2 regions of the Alkaliphilus metalliredigens QYMF genome follow, and region 1 is predicted to be linked to the other one. Evidence: a T-box and tRNA genes for the amino acid it is inferred to sense, from the RefSeq annotation. Region 1 holds a T-box; the other holds one or more tRNA genes.
The links. A T-box is a leader RNA that pairs with one kind of tRNA and senses whether it is charged. The one in region 1 lies ahead of serS (serine--tRNA ligase), so its partner is inferred to be a tRNA-Ser.
Positions count from the first base shown of each region.

Region 2: it encodes a tRNA-Ser, which carries the amino acid that the T-box ahead of serS (serine--tRNA ligase) is inferred to sense. The anticodon was not compared.

Region 1 is NC_009633.1:27,183-39,181, forward strand. Features, by position in the region: rRNA gene AMET_RS00100 (23S ribosomal RNA) at 1-19, shown strand, start outside; rRNA gene rrf (5S ribosomal RNA) at 279-395, shown strand; gene nadA (quinolinate synthase NadA) at 662-1,573, shown strand; gene nadB (L-aspartate oxidase) at 1,588-3,150, shown strand; gene nadC (carboxylating nicotinate-nucleotide diphosphorylase) at 3,173-4,012, shown strand; gene AMET_RS00125 (transcription repressor NadR) at 4,023-4,541, shown strand; gene AMET_RS00130 (PTS transporter subunit IIC) at 4,557-5,606, shown strand; gene AMET_RS00135 (UPF0182 family membrane protein) at 5,730-8,507, shown strand; gene AMET_RS00140 (hypothetical protein) at 8,571-8,777, opposite strand; T-box leader at 9,055-9,272, shown strand; gene serS (serine--tRNA ligase) at 9,345-10,625, shown strand; gene AMET_RS00150 (hypothetical protein) at 10,836-11,570, shown strand; tRNA gene AMET_RS00155 (tRNA-Arg) at 11,670-11,746, shown strand; gene tadA (tRNA adenosine(34) deaminase TadA) at 11,767-11,999, shown strand, end outside.
Region 2 is NC_009633.1:4,439,163-4,451,161, reverse strand. Features, by position in the region: rRNA gene AMET_RS21535 (16S ribosomal RNA) at 1-534, shown strand, start outside; tRNA gene AMET_RS21530 (tRNA-Ala) at 603-678, shown strand; rRNA gene AMET_RS21525 (23S ribosomal RNA) at 846-3,781, shown strand; rRNA gene rrf (5S ribosomal RNA) at 3,962-4,078, shown strand; tRNA gene AMET_RS21515 (tRNA-Asn) at 4,087-4,161, shown strand; tRNA gene AMET_RS21510 (tRNA-Leu) at 4,167-4,255, shown strand; tRNA gene AMET_RS21505 (tRNA-Met) at 4,270-4,345, shown strand; tRNA gene AMET_RS21500 (tRNA-Glu) at 4,352-4,426, shown strand; tRNA gene AMET_RS21495 (tRNA-Val) at 4,439-4,514, shown strand; tRNA gene AMET_RS21490 (tRNA-Asp) at 4,640-4,716, shown strand; tRNA gene AMET_RS21485 (tRNA-Thr) at 4,730-4,805, shown strand; tRNA gene AMET_RS21480 (tRNA-Tyr) at 4,818-4,902, shown strand; tRNA gene AMET_RS21475 (tRNA-Leu) at 4,987-5,069, shown strand; tRNA gene AMET_RS21470 (tRNA-Gly) at 5,097-5,171, shown strand; tRNA gene AMET_RS21465 (tRNA-Lys) at 5,176-5,251, shown strand; tRNA gene AMET_RS21460 (tRNA-Ser) at 5,260-5,348, shown strand; tRNA gene AMET_RS21455 (tRNA-Ser) at 5,363-5,454, shown strand; tRNA gene AMET_RS21450 (tRNA-Pro) at 5,464-5,540, shown strand; tRNA gene AMET_RS21445 (tRNA-Ile) at 5,555-5,631, shown strand; tRNA gene AMET_RS21440 (tRNA-Trp) at 5,654-5,729, shown strand; tRNA gene AMET_RS21435 (tRNA-Pro) at 5,736-5,812, shown strand; tRNA gene AMET_RS21430 (tRNA-Ile) at 5,818-5,894, shown strand; tRNA gene AMET_RS21425 (tRNA-Phe) at 5,904-5,979, shown strand; tRNA gene AMET_RS21420 (tRNA-Met) at 6,057-6,132, shown strand; tRNA gene AMET_RS21415 (tRNA-Met) at 6,216-6,292, shown strand; tRNA gene AMET_RS21410 (tRNA-Gly) at 6,329-6,402, shown strand; gene AMET_RS21405 (potassium channel family protein) at 6,538-7,356, opposite strand; rRNA gene AMET_RS21400 (16S ribosomal RNA) at 7,949-9,476, shown strand; rRNA gene AMET_RS21395 (23S ribosomal RNA) at 9,733-11,999, shown strand, end outside.

The DNA.
Region 1 (11,999 bases):
AGGTCGAGGACTTGACCAAAAGAAATATCCATAACATTGTGTAGTTTTGAGAGAATTAAGATTCTCTTAACCTAATAAGGTTGTTAGGCAATCTCATGATTCCTTTAGGGTTATTCCTAATGAAAGGAATCAATCGATTTCTAACTAAGTGACCAACACAAAAGTGAAAAGCTAACTTTTGGTTGTCTACTTATCTCAAAAATTTGAGCACTTGAAATTTTAAAGTGAATACTTTAAAATTGAGTGCGACATGAAGCGCTGCGATAGCAGTAGCGAAATATCGTGACTATAGCGAAGGGGTCACACCTGTTCCCATCCCGAACACAGAAGTTAAGCCCTTCAGCGCTGATGGTACTTGGCGGGCAGCTGCCTGGGAGAGTAGGTCGTCGCGATACAGAAAACTTCTACTTTAATAGTAGAAGTTTTTTTAGTTTTTTGAACACTACTTAAAAATATAATTTAAAAGGACTTAAAGATCATCATAAAGATGGTCTTTTTTTGATGTGAAACAATGAAATGATCGTTTCATGTGAAACGTGATTAGATTAAAAAATGGTAAATACAATTCGAAACTTGATTATTTGATAATGATATGATATATTTGCATTACAAATAGGTGACAAGACACCTGTAAAAACACAACAAAGGAAGTGTTATCATCATGAACGAAACTAATATGATCGATGAAATCAAACGGTTAAAAAAAGAGAAAAATGCTGTTATACTAGCTCATAACTATCAAATACCAGAGATACAAGAAATAGCAGATATTGTAGGAGATTCACTGAAACTCAGTCAAGAGGCAACAAAAACTGATGCAGATATTGTTGTGCTTAGTGGAGTGAAATTTATGGCAGAAAGTGTAAAAATACTTTCACCTAATAAAAAGGTGTTATTGCCAGCCCATGATGCAGGATGTCCTATGGCAGATATGATTGATGTAGATCAACTAAAAGAATTTAAAGCAGAGTATCCAAATGTTCCAGTTGTATGCTATGTCAATTCTTCAGCAGAGGTTAAAGCAGAAAGTGATATTTGTTGTACTTCTTCTAATGCTATAAAAGTAGTGAGAAGTTTACAATCGGATAAAGTTATTTTTGTTCCAGATCAAAATTTAGCAGCCTATATTGCCGAACAAGTGCCTGAGAAAGAAATTATACCTTGGCAGGGATTCTGTATTACACATCATCGTGTAAAAGATCTAGAGGTAGATAAAATCAGAAAACAGATGCCTGAAGCTGTATTTCTAGTACATCCAGAATGTACACCAGATGTAGTAAAAAAGGCAGATTTTGTAGGAAGTACTTCACAAATTATTCAATATGCAAAGGAATCAAATGCAGAAAAGTTTGTCATTGGAACAGAAATGGGGGTACTTCACAAGCTAAAAAAAGAAAACCCTACTAAGAAGTTTTATTTACTATCTCCAGGTCTCATTTGCTTTAATATGAAAAAAACAACACTAGTCAATGTATATGAAGCACTGAGAGATGAACAGCATGAAATTATAGTAGATGAGTATGTAAGGGAAAAAGCTTTAAAAACATTAAATCAAATGCTTGAAATTAAATAAAGGAAGGCGTTAATGTGAAAGTCATAAACAATACAATTATGAAAAACAAGTGTGATGTACTCGTTATTGGTTCAGGTGTAGCAGGCTTGTTCACTGCTTTAAATATCGACCCGTCATATACTGTACATGTCATAACAAAAAATCAATTAAGTAAAAGCAATAGCACTTTAGCACAAGGCGGCATTGTCTCTTGTGTTGATTCTAAAATACATTACGAAGATACGATGAAGGCTGGATGCTACTATAACAATAAAGAAGCAGTAAATTTACTTGGACGTAAAGGATACCAAATGATTCAACAATTAATTGAATATGGAGTGATGTTTGATCGGAATAACAGTGGTGGACTAAAAATGACTCGGGAAGGTGGACATACACAATTTCAAGTGGCCCATTGTAAAGATGAAACTGGAAAAGAAATTATGAGGGCTTTATCTGATACAGTAAGTAAAAAAAATAATATTAAAGTAAGAGAAAAGGTTTTTGCTTTGGACACAATTGTAAAAGATGGAATTGTTCATGGCGTAGATGTGCTTGTATCTGGTAAGAGGGAAGTATATGAAAGTAAAATAACTGTCTTAGCTACAGGGGGAATTGGAGATTTATATGAGAGTACAACTAATGAAAGGGCTAGTACGGGAGACGGCATAGCAATAGCTTATAGGGCTGGAGCTAATATAAAAGATATGGAATTCATTCAATTTCATCCGACAGCATTGTATCATCAATCCAAAGGTAAAAAGCTACTGATATCAGAAGCAGTTAGAGGAGAAGGTGGAGTGCTGAAGAATAAATATGGGGAAGCTTTTATGGGAAAATATCATAAAATGAAAGACCTAGCCCCTAGGGACATTGTAGCCCGATCTATTTTTTATGAAATGCAGAGAACAAAAACCTCCTTTGTTTATTTAGACATAACACATTTGTCTAAAGAATTCATTCAAAATCGATTTCCTATGATTTATAGAATGTGTCTATCAGAACAAATTGATATAACAAAGAACTGGATTTCTGTAGCACCGGCAGCGCATTATATTATGGGGGGAATAGAAACAGATTCTCAGGGAAGAACAACAGTAAAAAACTTATATGCCTGTGGTGAATGCGCGCGAACGGGAGCTCATGGGGCAAATCGATTAGCAAGTAACTCGTTATTAGAGGGAGTTGTATTTGGAAAACAAGTGGCTGATGATATTAATCAAGCACTCAAACAATTGATCTTTAATGAGGAGTTAGTAGATAATGAGTGGCCTTTAATTAAAAAGCACACGAATTTGAGTGATGATCATAAGCAGCATTTAGAATTAGGAGCGTTAACTAGAATAGAAGGACGACTTAAACAAACAATGAATCAGTATGTATCAATTTCAAGGGATGGAAAAGGATTAATAAAGGCAAGATATGTCATCGATAAGCTTAAGGAAAAATTACAGCAAGAAAGTAATAATAATATTAAATACTATGAATTAATCAATCAGTTAACTGTAAGTGAATTGATTATTGAAAGTGCATTTAGAAGAAAAAAAAGTCTTGGAGCACATTATCGTTTAGATAATGAGATAAATAATCAATCATGATTTATAGGAGGGAGAGTGTGCAATGTATAATCACTTATTAATAGAAGATATTATCAAAAATGCCCTTATTGAAGATATGAACTATGGAGATATAACGACAGATGCGTTAGTAGATGGAGATAAAACTGGGATAGCTATCATTACAGCTAAAGAAGAAGGTGTGATTGCAGGAACCTCAATAGTGGAAATGGTGTTTAAGTTAGTTGATCAAACGTTATATGTTACCAACTTAAAGCAAGACGGAGAAAAGGTAAATACAGGTGATAATATGATAGAAGTTGATGGGAATATAAAGAGCATTTTAAAAGGAGAGCGTATAGCTTTGAATTTTATGCAAAGAATGTCAGGAATAGCAACAACTGCTAGGGAATTTGCAGATAGAGTAGAGGGATTTAATACGAAAATAGTAGATACACGAAAAACGACCCCAGGGTTAAGAAGTTTAGAAAAGTATGCTGTGAAGGTAGGAGGCTGTTATAATCATCGTTTCAATTTATCTGATGCTGTTTTGATTAAAGATAATCACATTAAGGCGGTGGGAGGTATTACAGAGGCAGTCAAAAGATGTAGAGTACAAATCCCTCATACTGCAAAGATTGAAGTTGAAGTTGAAAGTTTAGAACAACTAGAAGAAGCCATTGAAGTTAAAGCGGACATTATTATGTTAGATAATATGACTGTTGAAATGATGAAAGAAGCTGTACAAAGGACTAAGGGAAGAGCACTATTAGAAGCTTCGGGGAATATGACAAAAGAAAAAATAAAAGAGGTTGCAGCTACAGGTGTTGACTTCATTTCAGTAGGACTCTTAACACACTCTGTTAAGGCTATGGATATTAGCTTAAACATTCAAATGAAATAGAGGTGATTAAATGAATACACAGGAGAGAAGAGCAGTAATTGCTAAAAGACTGGAAGAACGCAAAGGGCCCATCAAAGGAACAGAGCTAGCTAAATGGCTACAGGTCTCTAGACAAGTCATCGTACAGGATATTGCTTTGTTAAGAGCGGAAGGGACTGCGGTGATAGCCACTCCCCAGGGATATGTGATTCTTAAAAGTGATAAAAAAGGATTAACTAAAACAGTGGTTTCAAAGCATGAAAACTATGAGGAGATGGAAGAAGAATTACAAATTATGATCGATCATGGGGCTAGAGTTGTGGATGTCATCGTAGAACACCCTTTATATGGTGAGATTAGAGGTATGTTAGACATCAGTTATGGGCAAGAATTAAAAATGTTCATGAAAAAAATTCGCACAGAAAAAGCGGAGCCTTTATCCTCACTAACCTATGGTATACACATTCATACCCTAGAGGTGCCCAGTGAAGAAAGTTTTAACAAAATGAATCAAGCACTAATGGAAAAAGGATACTTAATTAATGAATAGAAAAGGGGAAAAAGGATGAAAATCAGAGAAAAGAGTGTTTCATTAAGAGAATATCTGACCCAAGCACTAAATGGCATGGCCTTAGGATTGTTTTCTTCTTTAATTATCGGACTTATTTTAAAGCAGATTGGAGAAATATTAAATATCACTGTGTTAATGGAATTTGGGCAAATCGCCCAGTTTCTAATGGGACCAGCAATTGGAGCTGGGGTGGCTTACGCCATTGGAGCGCCCTCACTTGGTATTTTTGCTTCCCTAATTACAGGGGCAATTGGAGCGAATACCATCTTTTTAACAGAAGTAGGAGCCTACGGTATTAAAGTAGGAGAACCTGTAGGAGCCTTTGTGGCTGCCTTAATAGGTGCTGAGATAGCAAAACTAATTGCTGGAAAAACAAAGGTTGATATTGTGCTGGTACCAGCAGTCACAATTATAGTTGGAGGACTTGCGGGAAACTTTATTGGACCCTGGGTTTCTGCCATGATGAGTGGGCTAGGGCAGTTGATAAACAATACAACAGAACTACATCCAATTCCAATGGGGATTTTCGTGGCTATTTTAATGGGGATGATTTTAACCTTGCCTATCAGTAGTGCCGCACTAGCCATCTCATTAGGGTTAAGTGGTTTGGCTGCAGGGGCTGCAGTTGTTGGATGTGCTACGCAAATGGTTGGTTTTGCAGTCTCAAGCTATAAGGAAAATGGATTCGGAGGCTTAATTGCCCAAGGACTAGGAACCAGTATGCTACAAGTACCCAATATTATTAGAAACCCCTTGATTTGGATTCCACCAATAATTGCAAGTGGGATATTAGGTCCATTGGCAACAACGCTATTTCAGATGGAAAACAATAGTATTGGAGCTGGCATGGGAACCAGTGGGCTTGTAGGACAATTTGGAACATTTGCTAAAATGGTAACGGAAAATGGGAACCCTGCTTCCACTGTTTTAATAAAAATGGGCATATTACATTTCATTTTACCAGCTATTATAACCTTGGTAATTGCAAAATATATGAGACAAAAAGGTTGGATTAAACCAGGGGATATGAAATTAAATCAATAAATTGTAAAAAATGTGATCCAGTAGTATAATAGTAACGAACACATTACTGGATTTTTTAGGCATCATACTGGTCAGTTATTTTATTGAAGATGTTTAAGTCCAATGTCAGAGGAGGAAAAAGAATTGAAAAACCGAAAAAAAGTGATCATTGGACTGGGAATATTTATATTTATATTTCTATTTGGATTTCTTTCAGAGATCCTAAGTTTTATTACTGATTATCAGTGGTTTCAAGAGTTAGGATATGAAAGTGTCTTTTTGACTAAACTAAAGACTCAGTTACAAATAGGTATTCCATTGTTTATCGTTGGAACAATCCTATACTATTTATATTTAATAGGACTAAAGAAGGAATATTATAAACAAATCAAATCCTATCATATGGATATTAGTGAAAAAAGAGTTAATCAAATTTTAATTCTTCCAGCGTTTGTTTTTGGTTTAATGACCAGTACATCGGTGGCGGGAAGCTTGTGGTTTGATATACTACTTTATGCTAATGCAAAGCCTTTTAACCTTACAGATCCACTCTTTAATAATGACATCACGTACTATTTGCTAGAGCTTCCATTTTTAAAACAATTACTCAATACAGTGACTAGCATTTTATTTCTAATGGTGATCATTACTGTTATTTTTTATGTTATCATGTTCTTGATAAGAAGACCTACTCTATATGAGGTCAAAGCAGACCTGCAATGGAACAGTAATTTTTTTGTAAGCTTATTACAAATTGCACTAAAACAATTTGCAGCCTTAGGGGTTATCTTTTTCTTAGTATTAGCAGCCAGGTACTACCTTGGGGTATATGACCTTCTCTATTCAACTAGAGGTGTTGTTTATGGAGCCAGCTATACAGATACCCATGTCACTTTATGGGTTTATCGAGCTCAAATTTTAGCAAGCCTCTTATCAGCTACAGGAGTCGTGTATGCATACGTTAAAAGAAACCCTAAGCTTTTATTAATCGCACCAATCAGTATTATCGCCGTAGGAATCCTAGGAAATGTGATTTCTTTAGGAGTACAAAACTTTATTGTTTCTCCCAATGAAATTGCCAGAGAACTTCCTTATATTGAACATAATCTGAGCTATACCCGAAGGGCCTATGGGATCGGAGAAATCCAGGAAACAGACTTTCCCTATGATACTGAATTAACCCGGGAGGATATTGAAAACAATCAAGAAATCATTGATAATATTCGTATTAATGACTATAGACCCGCTCTAGAAGTATACAATCAGATACAGGCCTTTCGACCCTATTATCGGTTTGTAGATGTAGACATTGATCGCTATTGGGTCAATGGAGAATATAGACAGGTATTTATAGCCCCTCGAGAATTAGACCAGAGGGAGCTTAGTGACAACGCACAGACGTGGATCAATCAAACATTAAAGTATACCCACGGGTATGGCGTGGCCCTGTCTCCTGTTAATGAAGTAACCAGTGGTGGGCAGCCTGTTCTTTGGATGCGAAACTTTCCACTAGTAAGTTCAGTTGACATTGAAGTGACAAGACCTGAAATTTACTTTGGAGAGCTAACAGATCAATATATAATTGTGAATACAAAGGAGAAGGAGTTTGACTATCCCCTTGACAATGACAATGCAGAAACCTTATATGAGGGAACAGCAGGAGTGCCATTGAAGGGAGTCAATCGACTGCTATATTCATGGAGGCAAGGGACACTGAAAATGCTTCTATCTGGTAACATTACAAGTGAAAGTCGTATTGTATTTGATCGAAATATCGTAACCAGAATGAATAAAATTGCACCATTCATTACCTACGATGAAGATCCATACATAGTTATTAATGAAGGGAAATTGTATTGGATGATCGATGGCTATACCATCTCAGGAAATTTTCCCTATGCAGAACCCTATATGGCAGGAAACAATAATTATATCCGTAATTCTGTTAAGGTTGTGATAGATGCCTATAATGGAACAGTGGATTATTATATCTCCGATGAAGAGGATCCAATTATATTAACATATCAAGCCATTTTTCCAGATTTATTTAAACCTTTAGATGACATGCCAGAAGGATTAAAAGCACATATACGTTATCCACAAGTGTTATTTGACATTCAGTCAGAGGTCTATGCTACTTATCATATGAATAATCCTCGGGTATTCTATAATAAGGAAGATCTATGGCGAATTGCAAGAGAAAAATATGATCAAAACGAGCAAACAATTGAGTCACAATATATGATGATGAAGCTTCCTGGTGAGGAAAGTGAAGAGTTTGTGATATCGGTTCCGTACACACCAATACGCTTAGACAATATGCGGGCACTTTTGGTAGCAAGAAATGATGGGGAACAATACGGAGAGCTAATCGCCTATCGTATGCCGAAGGATCAAAATGTATATGGACCTAAGCAAATTGAAGATCGAATTGACCAAAACACAACAATTTCCCAAAACCTAAGTCTATGGGGCGAGGGCGGATCCTCGGTAATTAGAGGAAATCTACTTGTGGTTCCCATTGAAAATTCACTATTATATGTAGAACCCCTCTATATTCGGGCAACAAGTGGGACCAGTCTTCCAGAAGTGAAAATGGTCATTGTCTCATTTGGTGATCAAATAGTGATGGAGCCAACGTTAGAGGAAGCCTTGAATCGAATCTTTGGAGCTAGAGTAGAAGAAATAAGAGAAGAGATCCAAGAGGAAGTTGAAGGGGACACTGATGGAGAAACCATAACAGAAGAAATAACAGAAGGACTTGGTGAGGCCAGTCAACTTATTAGAAGGGCTTCAGAAGTCTTTGATAGGGCACAGGAAGCCTCAAGACAAGGAAACTGGTCAGCCTATGGAGATGCATTAGAAGAGTTAGAACAGGTGCTAAGACAGCTTCAGGAAACAACACAGGTTTTGGAGAACTAAAGGCTTAATCCATAAAGAACGATGATTTCATATACTAAAAAGACAACTTCTTAAGATGTTTTCCTAAGAAGTTGTCTTTTTTCTATTTCTAAATTCCTTGAGTTCATCCAAGGACATTTTATCTAGTTCATAAGATTTTTCTGCAAATGCTTTGCGTGTGATAATATCATTTTCAATGAGAAGCTCAATAAGTGTGGCAATGGCCAATGTATTACGATAATCTACTTCTTTGAGATTACTCAACTGATTAACAATGTCTATCTGTTTCATAATTGATTCCCCCTCATATATAAATAATTACATCAACACAACTCAAACTTTAAATAAGCAATTTCCTCACTTAATTAAATCATTGCCTTTTTGTGGAGATATATACAGAAAGTGCATAAAGAAAGCCTAATTGTGGATAAAAAATAGAAATGAAAAAACTTATCCACAAAACCAATCAAAACAACATACATATTTTTTAGTAAATGAATTATAATAAGCAATAATAATATTGTAATGTAATGAAAATTATGGTACAATACATTTCAACTAAAGATATTTAAAGGCGAGGAAGAGAAATAGTAAATTGAGGAACTTCTTAAGAGAGTCGGTGGGTGGTGTGAACCGATGAAGTGACCAGTTGAATCCATCTCAGAGCCATTGGCTGAATGAAAGTAGGTCAATTCGGAGGCATCCGTTATCATGTATGGAGATGATTAGTAATTAGCTAGCTAATAACTAGGGTGGCAACGCGGAAGGATAGCTTTCGTCCCTTATATGGGATGAGGGTTTTTTTTGTGTATAAAAAAGTATTTATAGAAATTCAAATAATTTGAAGGAGGGAATAAAATGTTAGATATTAAAAGAATTCGGATGAATCTAGATGAAATTAAGGCAGCCATGGCTAGAAGAGGGGAAAAAGGATTTGATTTAGATGCTGTTGTTGCATTAGATGAAGACAGAAGAACAATTTTACAAGAAGTAGAGCAAATGAAAAATGAACAAAAAACAGTTTCAAAGGAAGTACCTAAATTAAAGAAAGAAGGCAAAGATGTCTCTGAAGTAATGGAAAAAATGAAAACCCTCTCGGCAGAAATAAAGAATTTAGATGTGAAGGTAAAAGAAATTGAGGAAAAAATGGAAGAAATACTCTTAAGAATTCCAAATGTGCCCCATCCAGACGTACCTCAAGGAGACACAGATGATGATAATATCGAAGTGAGAACCTGGGGAGAACCAACACAGTTTTCTTTTGAACCAAAACCCCACTGGGAGGTTGGTGTGAATTTAGGAATACTAGATTTTGAAGCGGCTTCAAAGGTAACCGGGTCTCGATTTACACTTTATAGAGGAATGGCAGCTCGGTTAGAAAGAGCATTGATCAGCTTTATGTTGGACCTCCATACAGATGAGCATGGCTATACAGAGTTATTACCACCCTTTATGGTGAATCGAGCCAGTATGATTGGAACAGGGCAACTGCCTAAATTTGAAGAGGACGCCTTTAAAATTCCTCAAAAAGACTACTTCTTAGTCCCAACAGCGGAAGTACCAGTAACCAATATTTATCGAGATGATATTATAGAGGGAGATCAATTGCCCATAAAATATGTAGCCTATACACCTTGCTTTAGATCAGAAGCCGGCTCAGCCGGTAGAGATACCAGAGGACTGATTAGGCAGCATCAATTTAATAAGGTTGAGTTGGTTAAATTTGTGAGACCAGAGGATTCTTATGAAGAACTAGAGAAATTAACAAATAATGCCGAAAAGGTACTACAGCTTCTAGGACTTCCCTATCGAATCGTTAGGATTTGTACTGGAGACCTAGGGTTCACAGCAGCCTTTAAATATGATATAGAAGTTTGGATGCCAAGCTATAACAGATATGTAGAGATCTCTTCTTGTAGTAACTTTGAAGACTTTCAGGCAAGAAGAGCCAATATCCGTTATCGACCAGATACAAAATCTAAGGTGGAGTTCGTTCATACATTAAACGGAAGTGGATTGGCAGTAGGAAGAACAGTAGCAGCCATATTAGAAAACTTCCAACAAGAGGATGGCAGTGTTGTGATCCCAGAAGCCATAAGGTCTTATATGAAGGGTTTTGAAAAAATTACAGCTAAGTAAATGGGGTTAGAGGTTAAAGGAGACTTAATGTAGAGGTATGTAAGGAATAAATGTAAAATAAAAAGAAATAGATTTAAAGAAAGAGAAGCTGATCATAAAATAGCTTCTCTTTTTTTCCCAATATATTCAATATACTTAATTGACAAAAGGATGTTAGAAAAATAAAATGATGGTATAAGTAAAAAGAAAGCTAAAAAAAGGAGCATGCATATGCCATTTAATGTTTGTGATCAAAATGGAAAACATATCGGTATTTTATATGAGAGATGCCCAGAGTATTCATTAGGAAGAAAGTTCTCTTTGGTTTGCTTAACTGAGCTAACTACTGAAAAAATTAATATTAATTTTCATGGAATTAAGGATTATCTAGCCAGGCGATATGACCTTAAGACTGTATTTGGAAAAATCAAAGAAGAAAAGCTCCAAGAAAAATTAGAGGAAGAATGGAGAGAATATTACAGTGAATATGGTGCTTATGATGAAGTGTTTTTATTAAAAATACATCTTTCAAATCATCAAGGGGAAATTAGTCATCTAATTGAAATAGAAGAACAATCTGTTCAAGGTTATATTTTATTAAATAGAGAAAATGTAATTTTCCACAATAAAGAGACGATTATAATTAAGAATGAGTTAGATTTTATCCAGCCTGAAAAAGAAATATTAGGGAAGAAACCTCTTTATACTAAAGTGGTGGATTATCCTGTGATATCAATGGGGGTCATGGGGTTAGGGGAAGGTCTTTTATTAGGTGCAAACTTATCTGACTTTGGAGGAAGAAATCATATACATAACACAAAATTAAAGCTTATGGTAGGAAATGATATCCATCAGTTAGAATTGCCTATGCAAATCAATGCTAAAAGAGGGATGACGATACTCTTTTATTTGGAGGGCCAGAAAATTAAGCACATGGTTTGTGACGAAAGGATTTATACTTTCTAACTTAAGTAGTAAATCAAGGAACTGTATACTTTATTTACTAATTGATTTTTTACTCAATATATGCTAAACTAACTTTTGTACCTTAAATAGAAGAACACTGCACCTATAGCTCAGTAGGATAGAGCAACGGTTTCCTAAACCGTGTGCCGGAGGTTCGAATCCTCCTAGGTGCACCAAATCATTGGAGGCTGTCATAGTGGAAGCATATTATATGTCCTTAGCGCTGGAAGAGGCTAAAAAAGCCTATGAGCTAGGAGAAGTTCCCATTGGAGCAATTATCCTACGAGAAAACAAGGTGATTGCTGCAGCACATAATTTAAGGGAGAGCCACCACGATGCCACAGCCCATGCAGAAATCATAGCCATCCAAGCTGCTTGCCGAAGGCTAGGGGGATGGCGGTTGACAAACAGCACGCTATTTGTTACAAT
Region 2 (11,999 bases), 520 kb from region 1:
CCTTAACCGGAGTCTTCCCTTCGGGGACTGAGGTGACAGGTGGTGCATGGTTGTCGTCAGCTCGTGTCGTGAGATGTTGGGTTAAGTCCCGCAACGAGCGCAACCCTTGTCTTTAGTTGCCAGCAGTTCGGCTGGGCACTCTAGAGAGACTGCCGGGGATAACTCGGAGGAAGGTGGGGATGACGTCAAATCATCATGCCCCTTATGTTCAGGGCTACACACGTGCTACAATGGCCGATACAACGGGCAGCGAAGGAGTAATCCGGAGCAAATCCTATAAAGTCGGTCCCAGTTCGGATTGTGGGCTGAAACTCGCCCACATGAAGCTGGAGTTGCTAGTAATCGCGAATCAGAATGTCGCGGTGAATGCGTTCCCGGGTCTTGTACACACCGCCCGTCACACCACGGGAGTCGGAAGCACCCGAAGTCAGCTATCTAACCGTAAGGAGGAAGCTGCCGAAGGTGAAGTCGATGACTGGGGTGAAGTCGTAACAAGGTAGCCGTATCGGAAGGTGCGGCTGGATCACCTCCTTTCTAAGGAGCAAAGGCGCATCTATACTGTCTAGTTTTGAGAGACCTAATCATCTCTCTAAAAGCACCAAGGGGGCGTAGCTCAGTTGGGAGAGCACCTGCCTTGCAAGCAGGGGGTCAGGAGTTCGACTCTCCTCGTCTCCACCATTTAAAAAAAGTTCTTTGAAAACTACACAATGTTATGATGAAGCATTAAATGCGAAATCAATAAACTATCAATCAAACCTTTTCTTTGATTTGTTCAAGGAAATATAAGGTGCGATTGTTAGCTGAGCGATTGACTCTAAATCTATGATTTGGGTCATGAGCGTAAAGGTCAAGTTATTAAGAGCAAAGGGCGGATGCCTTGGCACTAGGAGTCGATGAAGGACGTGGTAAGCTGCGATAAGCCTCGGGAAGCCGCAAGCAGGCATTGATCCGGGGATTTCCGAATGGGGAAACCCACTTGGGTTCATATCCAAGTATCTATTACTCAATTCATAGGTAATAGAAGACAGACCGGGGGAACTGAAACATCTAAGTACCCCGAGGAAGAGAAAGAAAATTCGATTCCCTCAGTAGCGGCGAGCGAAAGGGGAAGAGCCCAAACCGATGGGGTTTACTTCATCGGGGTTGTGGACACGGTCGTTAAGAAGAAGGTATTGTAGTAGAAGAGGGTTGGAAAGCCCCACCGGAGAAGGTAATAGTCCTGTATATCAAACAAGAAGATCTTTGACTGTGATCCAGAGTACCACGGGACACGTGAAACCCTGTGGGAAGCAGGGGGGACCACCCCCCAAGGCTAAATACTACCTAGTGACCGATAGCGCATAGTACCGTGAGGGAAAGGTGAAAAGAACCCCGGAAGGGGAGTGAAATAGAACCTGAAACCCTTTGCTTACAAGCTGTGGGAGCACTTTATATGTGTGACCGCGTACTTTTTGTAGAACGGGCCAACGAGTTATGGTATGGAGCAAGGTTAAGCACTTAAGGTGCGAAGCCGTAGGGAAACCGAGTCTTAATCGGGCGACTTAGTTTCATGCCATAGACCCGAAACCGAGCGACCTACCCATGGACAGGATGAAGCGGAAGTAAAATTTCGTGGAGGTCCGAACCGATTGACGTTGAAAAGTCACCGGATGATCTGTGGGTAGCGGTGAAATTCCAATCGAGCTCGGAGATAGCTGGTTCTCGCCGAAATAGCTTTAGGGCTAGCCTCAAGATTAGAGACACGGAGGTAGAGCACTGAATGGTCAAGGGGCCTTCACCGGTTACCGAAACCTATCAAACTCCGAATGCCGTCGTCTTATACTTGGGAGTCAGACTGCGAGTGATAAGATCCGTAGTCAAGAGGGAAAGAGCCCAGACCATCAGCTAAGGTCCCAAAGTATACGTTAAGTGGAAAAGGATGTGGAGTTGCACAGACAACCAGGATGTTGGCTTAGAAGCAGCCACTCATTTAAAGAGTGCGTAATAGCTCACTGGTCGAGTGATTCTGCGCCGAAAATGTCCGGGGCTCAAACGTATCACCGAAGCTATGGATCCGAAAGGATGGTAGGCGAGCGTTCTGTAAGGGTAGAAGCTGTACCGTAAGGAGCAGTGGACTTTACAGAAGAGAGAATGTTGGCATGAGTAACGAGAGGCAAGTGAGAATCTTGCCCGTCGAAAACCCAAGGTTTCCTGAGGAAGGTTCGTCCGCTCAGGGTTAGTCGGGACCTAAGCCGAGGCCGAAAGGCGTAGGCGATGGACAACAGGTTGAGATTCCTGTACCACTTTTAGTCGTTTGAGAAATGGGGGGACACAGTAGGATAAACCATGCGCACCGTTGGTTGTGTGCGTCTAAGCAAGTAGGGAGTTAGGATAGGCAAATCCGTTCTAACATATTCTGAGATGTGATGGGGAGCGAAATATAAGTAGCGAACTGGTTGATTCCACACTGTCGAGAAAAGCCTCTATCGAGACTATAAAGTGCCCGTACCGCAAACCGACACAGGTGGGTGAGGAGAGAATCCTAAGACGATCGGGAGAACTATTGTTAAGGAACTCGGCAAAATGACCCCGTAACTTCGGGAGAAGGGGTGCCGGATTTGGTGAAGGATTTACTCCATAAGCCTTATCCGGCCGCAGAGAATAGGCCCAAGCGACTGTTTACCAAAAACATAGGTCTCTGCTAAGTCGAAAGACGAAGTATAGGGGCTGACGCCTGCCCGGTGCTGGAAGGTTAAGGGGACGTGTTAGCGCAAGCGAAGCACTGAACTTAAGCCCCAGTAAACGGCGGCCGTAACTATAACGGTCCTAAGGTAGCGAAATTCCTTGTCGGGTAAGTTCCGACCCGCACGAAAGGCGTAACGATTTGGGCACTGTCTCAACAATAGACCCGGTGAAATTGTAATACCAGTGAAGATGCTGGTTACCCGCGACAGGACGGAAAGACCCCGTGGAGCTTTACTGTAGCCTGACATTGGATTTTGGTACTATATGTACAGGATAGGTGGGAGACTTTGAAACTAGGACGCCAGTCTTGGTGGAGTCGACCTTGGGATACCACTCTTGTAGTACTGAAATTCTAACCATAGACCGTGAAACCGGTCTTGGGACACTGTCAGGTGGGCAGTTTGACTGGGGCGGTCGCCTCCCAAAAAGTAACGGAGGCGCCCAAAGGTTCCCTCAGCACGGTCGGAAATCGTGCGTAGAGTGCAAAGGCAAAAGGGAGCTTGATTGCGAGACATACAGGTCGAGCAAGGACGAAAGTCGGGCTTAGTGATCCGGTGGTTCCGAGTGGAAGGGCCATCGCTCAACGGATAAAAGCTACCCCGGGGATAACAGGCTTATCTCCCCCAAGAGTCCACATCGACGGGGAGGTTTGGCACCTCGATGTCGGCTCATCACATCCTGGGGCTGTAGTAGGTCCCAAGGGTTGGGCTGTTCGCCCATTAAAGTGGTACGCGAGCTGGGTTCAGAACGTCGTGAGACAGTTCGGTCCCTATCCGTCGCGGGCGCAGGAAATTTGAGAGGAGCTGTCCTTAGTACGAGAGGACCGGGATGGACATACCTCTGGTGTACCAGTTGTTCTGCCAAGAGCATCGCTGGGTAGCTACGTATGGAAGGGATAAGTGCTGAAGGCATCTAAGCACGAAGCCCCCCTCAAGATAAGATTTCCCATCTCGAAAGAGAGTAAGACCCCAGGAAGACTACCTGGTTGATAGGTTGGAGGTGTAAGTGCAGTAATGTACTCAGCTGACCAATACTAATAGGTCGAGGACTTGACCAAAAGAAATATCCATAACATTGTGTAGTTTTGAGAGAACTTAAGCAGCTGCCTGAAATCTATGATTTCATGGCAGTCGCTTAGTTAGAAACTTACGATTTTCTAACCTTGAATTAACTTCAAAGTAAAAGAAAGTCGAAAGTTTATAACTTCCTCTAAAAATACTTACTGAAGGTAAGTTAATATCGTGACTATAGCGAAGGGGTCACACCTGTTCCCATCCCGAACACAGAAGTTAAGCCCTTCAGCGCTGATGGTACTTGGCGGGCAGCTGCCTGGGAGAGTAGGTCGTCGCGATATTTTATTGTTCCTGGGTAGCTCAATGGTGGAGCATTCGGCTGTTAACCGACAGGTTGGAGGTTCGAGTCCTCTCCCAGGAGCCATATATGCCGAAGTGGCGGAACTGGCAGACGCACAGGACTTAAAATCCTGCGGTCCTTCAAGATCGTACCGGTTCGATTCCGGTCTTCGGCACCACTTTTTATTTACAACGCGGGGTGGAGCAACTGGTAGCTCGTCGGGCTCATAACCCGAAGGTCGTAGGTTCGAATCCTGCCCCCGCAACCATTACAAGGCCCCTTGGTCAAGCGGTCAAGACACCGCCCTTTCACGGCGGTAACAGGGGTTCGATTCCCCTAGGGGTCACCATTTTTATTCCCAGGGCGCATAGCTCAGCTGGGAGAGCACCTGCCTTACAAGCAGGGGGTCACAGGTTCGAGCCCTGTTGCGCCCACCATTTATAACCTAACTCGATTTACGTTTGTAGTAAATCGGTAGTAGGTTAAACGCAACATTCGCACCAAATTTGCACGACCAAAAGGGAGTGAACAAATTTGTGATGCGAGACTGCGAAAATAACGCGGCCTGGTAGTTCAGTTGGTTAGAATGCCAGCCTGTCACGCTGGAGGTCGAGGGTTCGAGTCCCTTCCAGGTCGCCATTTAAAATAATAAGCTGGTGTAGCTCAATTGGTAGAGCAGCTGATTTGTAATCAGCAGGTCGCGGGTTCGAATCCCATCACCAGCTCCATTTTCATAATCAGGAGGGGTTCCCGAGCGGCCAAAGGGGGCAGACTGTAAATCTGTTGTCAGCGACTTCGAAGGTTCGAATCCTTCTCCCTCCACCATTTAAATATAAGTAGATAACCCAAATCTATAATTGGGCGTTAGTCACTTAGTTAGCTGTACAGTAGCTAACATCCATTACAAATGCGGGTGTGGCGGAATTGGCAGACGCACTAGACTTAGGATCTAGCGGGCGACCGTGGGGGTTCAAGTCCCTCCACCCGCACCATTTTAAAACTAAATGAATAACAGATATGCGGAAGTGGCTCAGTGGTAGAGCATCGCCTTGCCAAGGCGAGGGTCGCGAGTTCAAATCTCGTCTTCCGCTCCATTTTGACCCATTAGCTCAGTCGGTAGAGCACCTGACTTTTAATCAGGGTGTCCCGCGTTCGAGTCGCGGATGGGTCACCATCAATTAAGGAGAGGTGTCCGAGCGGTTTAAGGAGCTAGTCTTGAAAACTAGTGATTCTGAAAGGGACCGTGGGTTCGAATCCCACCCTCTCCGCCATTAAAACAAAATATGGAGAAGTACTCAAGTAGGCTCAAGAGGACGGTTTGCTAAACCGTTAGGTCGTGTATGCGGCGCGCGGGTTCGAATCCCGCCTTCTCCGCCATTTTTTTAACCGGGTGTAGCGCAGTTTGGTAGCGCACATGGTTTGGGACCATGGGGTCGGGAGTTCGAATCTCTTCACCCGGACCAAATGAAAAAAATTGGGGCCTTTAGCTCAGTTGGTTAGAGCGTCCGGCTCATAACCGGCAGGTCCGGGGTTCGAATCCCTGAAGGCCCACCATATATATAATAAATAGAAGTACAGGGGTGTAGTTCAGTTGGTAGAACAGTGGTCTCCAAAACCACGTGTCGTGGGTTCAAATCCTGTCACCCCTGCCAATTCAACCGGGTGTAGCGCAGTTTGGTAGCGCACATGGTTTGGGACCATGGGGTCGGGAGTTCGAATCTCTTCACCCGGACCACAAGAGGGCTCATAGCTCAGCTGGTTAGAGCGCACGCCTGATAAGCGTGAGGTCGGTGGTTCGAGTCCACTTGAGCCCACCAATTAAATAAGCCCAGATAGCTCAGTCGGTAGAGCAGGGGACTGAAAATCCCCGTGTCGGTGGTTCGATTCCGCCTCTGGGCACCATCAAGTCTTTAGGTTTAATGAAATTCAGCGAAGCTGAGTACCACATCAAACTAAAGATTTGGAAAAATATAGCATAACGCGGGGTGGAGCAACTGGTAGCTCGTCGGGCTCATAACCCGAAGGTCGTAGGTTCGAATCCTGCCTCCGCAACCAAAAAATTACGTTGTTGCTATCGGATCACTTCATGTCGTACTCAATTTTAAGCACTATTTAAAATGATAAGTGCTCAAATATCTGGCGGCATAGCTCAGATGGCTAGAGCGTTCGGTTCATACCCGAAAGGTCACAGGTTCGACTCCTGTTGCCGCTACCATCTAAACAATGAACAATATGGATTATATAAAAATAAGCGGGTGTAGTTTAGTGGTAGAACTTCAGCCTTCCAAGCTGATCGCGAGGGTTCGATTCCCTCTACCCGCTCCATTATTTATTACATGTTGAATCTAACGATATAAAAAAGCTCTGTATTTTTATAATACAGAGCTTTTTTATATGGAAATGGTAATACTAATATCTAGTTTTAAACTACTTACCACAAAAAAATTGTTAAGGAATAAACTATAAATTTTTAAAATATTCAATTAAACTACTATCAGCATCGTAAGTCTGGTTAAAGTACTTCCAGTTAATTTTTGTTGGCTCATGATTATTCCATTGATATAGATGTACATAATCATCAATAAACACAATATCATTTTGGTTATAATACTGAGATGTAAAGATTGATTCATCTGAATCAACATCAGTAGCTATAATGGAAACTCTTAATAAAATACTTTCTTTATTGAAAACTGCGGATTTAAGATAGCCTAATAGTTTGTGATTATTTTTATCCAATAAATCAATATCCCAGTATAAAAGCTTTTCGAAAAAATGGTATTCTTCAGATAATTGAAACTTCTTCTTTCTGATATTATCTTCATAGGCAAAAATCTCTAACACTCTATTAATATTAACAAGAGCCCTCCCAGTATTACCGACTCTTACAGATAGATAAAATCGATTTCCTTTATATCGTATATGAATTTTATTTGATATTAGAACATCTTTGCGTCTTTTCACTAAATAATATAGAAATATACCAGTGAAAGTGGAATTTATGATTACACCAGAAAATCCTTGGAGTACAGTTAAAAATTTGCCCTGACCGTCGATAGGAATAAAATCTCCATAGCCTATTGTTAAATATGTAATTCCACTAAAATATAGAATGTCTGAGAATAGAACCTCATGATTAACCGCCCTTTCTTGATTTGCTAAACTTGAATCAATTATGGAATCATACAGATTATACAAATAGGCAAAAGAAATTATGTTGATACTTACTGTAACTATATAAATAACTAATAAAGTAAGTATTCTTTTAGGCTTACTCATCAACTCTTCCTCTCTGTGTATTATAATTTACTTATTAATGAAATACAGCATGTACTTTTCCTGGTCTATAAATGAAATAGGTTAATTGTATTTATTAGTATTGACACATAAGGTGAATTTTTATAGGGTTGACAGAATCTAATATAAGAAAAAAATTAGGAATACATGTTTTGTGAAAGAGAACAATTATATCATGAGGAGAGAGCTTGATTGTATACTTGAGATTTTAGTTTATAATAATTGAGAAGTTTAGTTAAATATTACCACATGATAGGTAGTTGACGGATAAACATATATATGGTATATTGATTAAGCTGTCAATGACAGTACAAGTTTTACATGAGTATCAAATAAAAAAATAAAAACCTATTGACATATGTCATCAAAAATGATATATTGATTAAGTCGCCAAAACGCGACGGGTTATACCAAGCAAGTTAGAAATCAGGTCTTTGAAAACTAAACAGTATAGATGTAAGCCAGCATATAAGTAGATTACCAAAATCTAAGATTTTGTGTAAGTCACTTACTCGGCGTAAGCCGAGATACCATTTTAGTTAACTAGAATGGAACAAGAAATACCCAGAAATTTATATATAAGAGTTTGATCCTGGCTCAGGATGAACGCTGGCGGCGTGCCTAACACATGCAAGTCGAGCGGGTTAATCTGACGGAAGCCTTCGGGTGGAAGAAAGTGAAACTAGCGGCGGACGGGTGAGTAACGCGTGGGCAACCTACCTTGTACAGGGGGACAACAACGGGAAACCGTTGCTAATACCCCATAAAACCCTAGAGGGGCATCCCTTAAGGGTCAAAGAATTTCGGTACAAGATGGGCCCGCGTCTGATTAGCTAGTTGGTGAGGTAATGGCTCACCAAGGCGACGATCAGTAGCCGACCTGAGAGGGTGATCGGCCACACTGGAACTGAGACACGGTCCAGACTCCTACGGGAGGCAGCAGTGGGGAATATTGCACAATGGGCGAAAGCCTGATGCAGCAACGCCGCGTGAGCGATGAAGGCCTTCGGGTCGTAAAGCTCTGTCCTAGGGGAAGAATATTGACGGTACCCTAGGAGGAAGCCCCGGCTAACTACGTGCCAGCAGCCGCGGTAATACGTAGGGGGCAAGCGTTATCCGGAATCACTGGGCGTAAAGGGTGCGTAGGCGGTCTTGCAAGTCAGAGGTGAAAGGCTACGGCTCAACCGTAGTAAGCCTTTGAAACTGCAAGACTTGAGTATGGGAGAGGAAAGTGGAATTCCTAGTGTAGCGGTGAAATGCGTAGATATTAGGAGGAACACCAGTGGCGAAGGCGACTTTCTGGACCATTACTGACGCTGAGGCACGAAAGCGTGGGGAGCAAACAGGATTAGATACCCTGGTAGTCCACGCCGTAAACGATGAGTGCTAGGTGTTGGGGGTCGAACCTCAGTGCCGCAGCTAACGCATTAAGCACTCCGCCTGGGGAGTACGCTCGCAAGAGTGAAACTCAAAGGAATTGACGGGGACCCGCACAAGCAGCGGAGCATGTGGTTTAATTCGAAGCAACGCGAAGAACCTTACCTGGACTTGACATCCCTCGGACCACTCCTTAACCGGAGTCTTCCCTTCGGGGACTGAGGTGACAGGTGGTGCATGGTTGTCGTCAGCTCGTGTCGTGAGATGTTGGGTTAAGTCCCGCAACGAGCGCAACCCTTGTCTTTAGTTGCCAGCAGTTCGGCTGGGCACTCTAGAGAGACTGCCGGGGATAACTCGGAGGAAGGTGGGGATGACGTCAAATCATCATGCCCCTTATGTTCAGGGCTACACACGTGCTACAATGGCCGATACAACGGGCAGCGAAGGAGTAATCCGGAGCAAATCCTATAAAGTCGGTCCCAGTTCGGATTGTGGGCTGAAACTCGCCCACATGAAGCTGGAGTTGCTAGTAATCGCGAATCAGAATGTCGCGGTGAATGCGTTCCCGGGTCTTGTACACACCGCCCGTCACACCACGGGAGTCGGAAGCACCCGAAGTCAGCTATCTAACCGTAAGGAGGAAGCTGCCGAAGGTGAAGTCGATGACTGGGGTGAAGTCGTAACAAGGTAGCCGTATCGGAAGGTGCGGCTGGATCACCTCCTTTCTAAGGAGCAAAGGCGCATCTATACTGTTTGGTTTTGAGAGACCTAATCTCTCTAATAAAGTTAGACAAACGAAATCAACATTTCGGTTGTCTGCTTATGTTCTTTGAAAACTACACAATGTTATGATGAAGCAATAAATGCGAAATCAATAAACTATCAATTAAACCTTTTCTTTGATTTGTTCAAGGAAATATAAGGTGCGATTGTTAGCTGAGCGATTGACTCTAAATCTATGATTTGGGTCATGAGCGTAAAGGTCAAGTTATTAAGAGCAAAGGGCGGATGCCTTGGCACTAGGAGTCGATGAAGGACGTGGTAAGCTGCGATAAGCCTCGGGAAGCCGCAAGCAGGCATTGATCCGGGGATTTCCGAATGGGGAAACCCACTTGGGTTCATATCCAAGTATCTATTACTCAATTCATAGGTAATAGAAGACAGACCGGGGGAACTGAAACATCTAAGTACCCCGAGGAAGAGAAAGAAAATTCGATTCCCTCAGTAGCGGCGAGCGAAAGGGGAAGAGCCCAAACCGATGGGGTTTACTTCATCGGGGTTGTGGACACGGTCGTTAAGAAGAAGGTATTGTAGTAGAAGAGGGTTGGAAAGCCCCACCGGAGAAGGTAATAGTCCTGTATATCAAACAAGAAGATCTTTGACTGTGATCCAGAGTACCACGGGACACGTGAAACCCTGTGGGAAGCAGGGGGGACCACCCCCCAAGGCTAAATACTACCTAGTGACCGATAGCGCATAGTACCGTGAGGGAAAGGTGAAAAGAACCCCGGAAGGGGAGTGAAATAGAACCTGAAACCCTTTGCTTACAAGCTGTGGGAGCACTTTATATGTGTGACCGCGTACTTTTTGTAGAACGGGCCAACGAGTTATGGTATGGAGCAAGGTTAAGCACTTAAGGTGCGAAGCCGTAGGGAAACCGAGTCTTAATCGGGCGACTTAGTTTCATGCCATAGACCCGAAACCGAGCGACCTACCCATGGACAGGATGAAGCGGAAGTAAAATTTCGTGGAGGTCCGAACCGATTGACGTTGAAAAGTCACCGGATGATCTGTGGGTAGCGGTGAAATTCCAATCGAGCTCGGAGATAGCTGGTTCTCGCCGAAATAGCTTTAGGGCTAGCCTCAAGATTAGAGACACGGAGGTAGAGCACTGAATGGTCAAGGGGCCTTCACCGGTTACCGAAACCTATCAAACTCCGAATGCCGTCGTCTTATACTTGGGAGTCAGACTGCGAGTGATAAGATCCGTAGTCAAGAGGGAAAGAGCCCAGACCATCAGCTAAGGTCCCAAAGTATACGTTAAGTGGAAAAGGATGTGGAGTTGCACAGACAACCAGGATGTTGGCTTAGAAGCAGCCACTCATTTAAAGAGTGCGTAATAGCTCACTGGTCGAGTGATTCTGCGCCGAAAATGTCCGGGGCTCAAACGTATCACCGAAGCTATGGATCCGAAAGGATGGTAGGCGAGCGTTCTGTAAGGGTAGAAGCTGTACCGTAAGGAGCAGTGGACTTTACAGAAGAGAGAATGTTGGCATGAGTAACGAGAGGCAAGTGAGAATCTTGCCCGTCGAAAACCCAAGGTTTCCTGAGGAAGGTTCGTCCGCTCAGGGTTAGTCGGGACCTAAGCCGAGGCCGAAAGGCGTAGGCGATGGACAACAGGTTGAGATTCCTGTACCACTTTTAGTCGTTTGAGAAATGGGGGGACACAGTAGGATAAACCATGCGCACCGTTGGTTGTGTGCGTCTAAGCAAGTAGGGAGTTAGGATAGGCAAATCCGTTCTAACATATTCTGAGATGTGATGGGGAGCGAAATATAAGTAGCGAACTGGTTGATTCCACACTGTCGAGAAAAGCCTCTATCGAGACTATAAAGTGCCCGTACCGCAAACCGACACAGGTGGGTGAGGAGAGAATCCTAAGACGATCGGGAGAACTATTGTTAAGGAACTCGGCAAAATGACCCCGTAACTTCGGGAGAAGGGGTGCCGGATTTGGTGAAGGATTTACTCCATAAGCCTTATCCGGCCGCAGAGAATAGGCCCAAGCGACTGTTTACCAAAAACATAGGTCTCTGCTAAGTCGAAAGACGAAGTATAGGGGCTGACGCCTGCCCGGTGCTGGAAGGTTAAGGGGACGTGTTAGCGCAAGCGAAGCACTGAACTTAAGCCCCAGTAAACGGCGGCCGTAACTATAACGGTCCTAAGGTAGCGAAATTCCTTGTCGGGTAAGTTCCGACCCGCACGAAAGGCGTAACGATTTGGGCACTGTCTCAACAATAGACCCGGTGAAATTGTAATACCAGTGAAGATGCTGGTTACCCGCGACAGGACGGAAAGACCCCGTGGAGCTTTACTGTAGCCTGACATTGGATTTTGGTACTATATGTACAGGATAGGTGGGAGACTTTGAAACTAGGACGCCAGTCTTGGTGGAGTCGACCTTGGGATACCACTCTTGTAGTACTGAAATTCTAACCATAGACCGTGAAACCGGTCTTGGGACACTG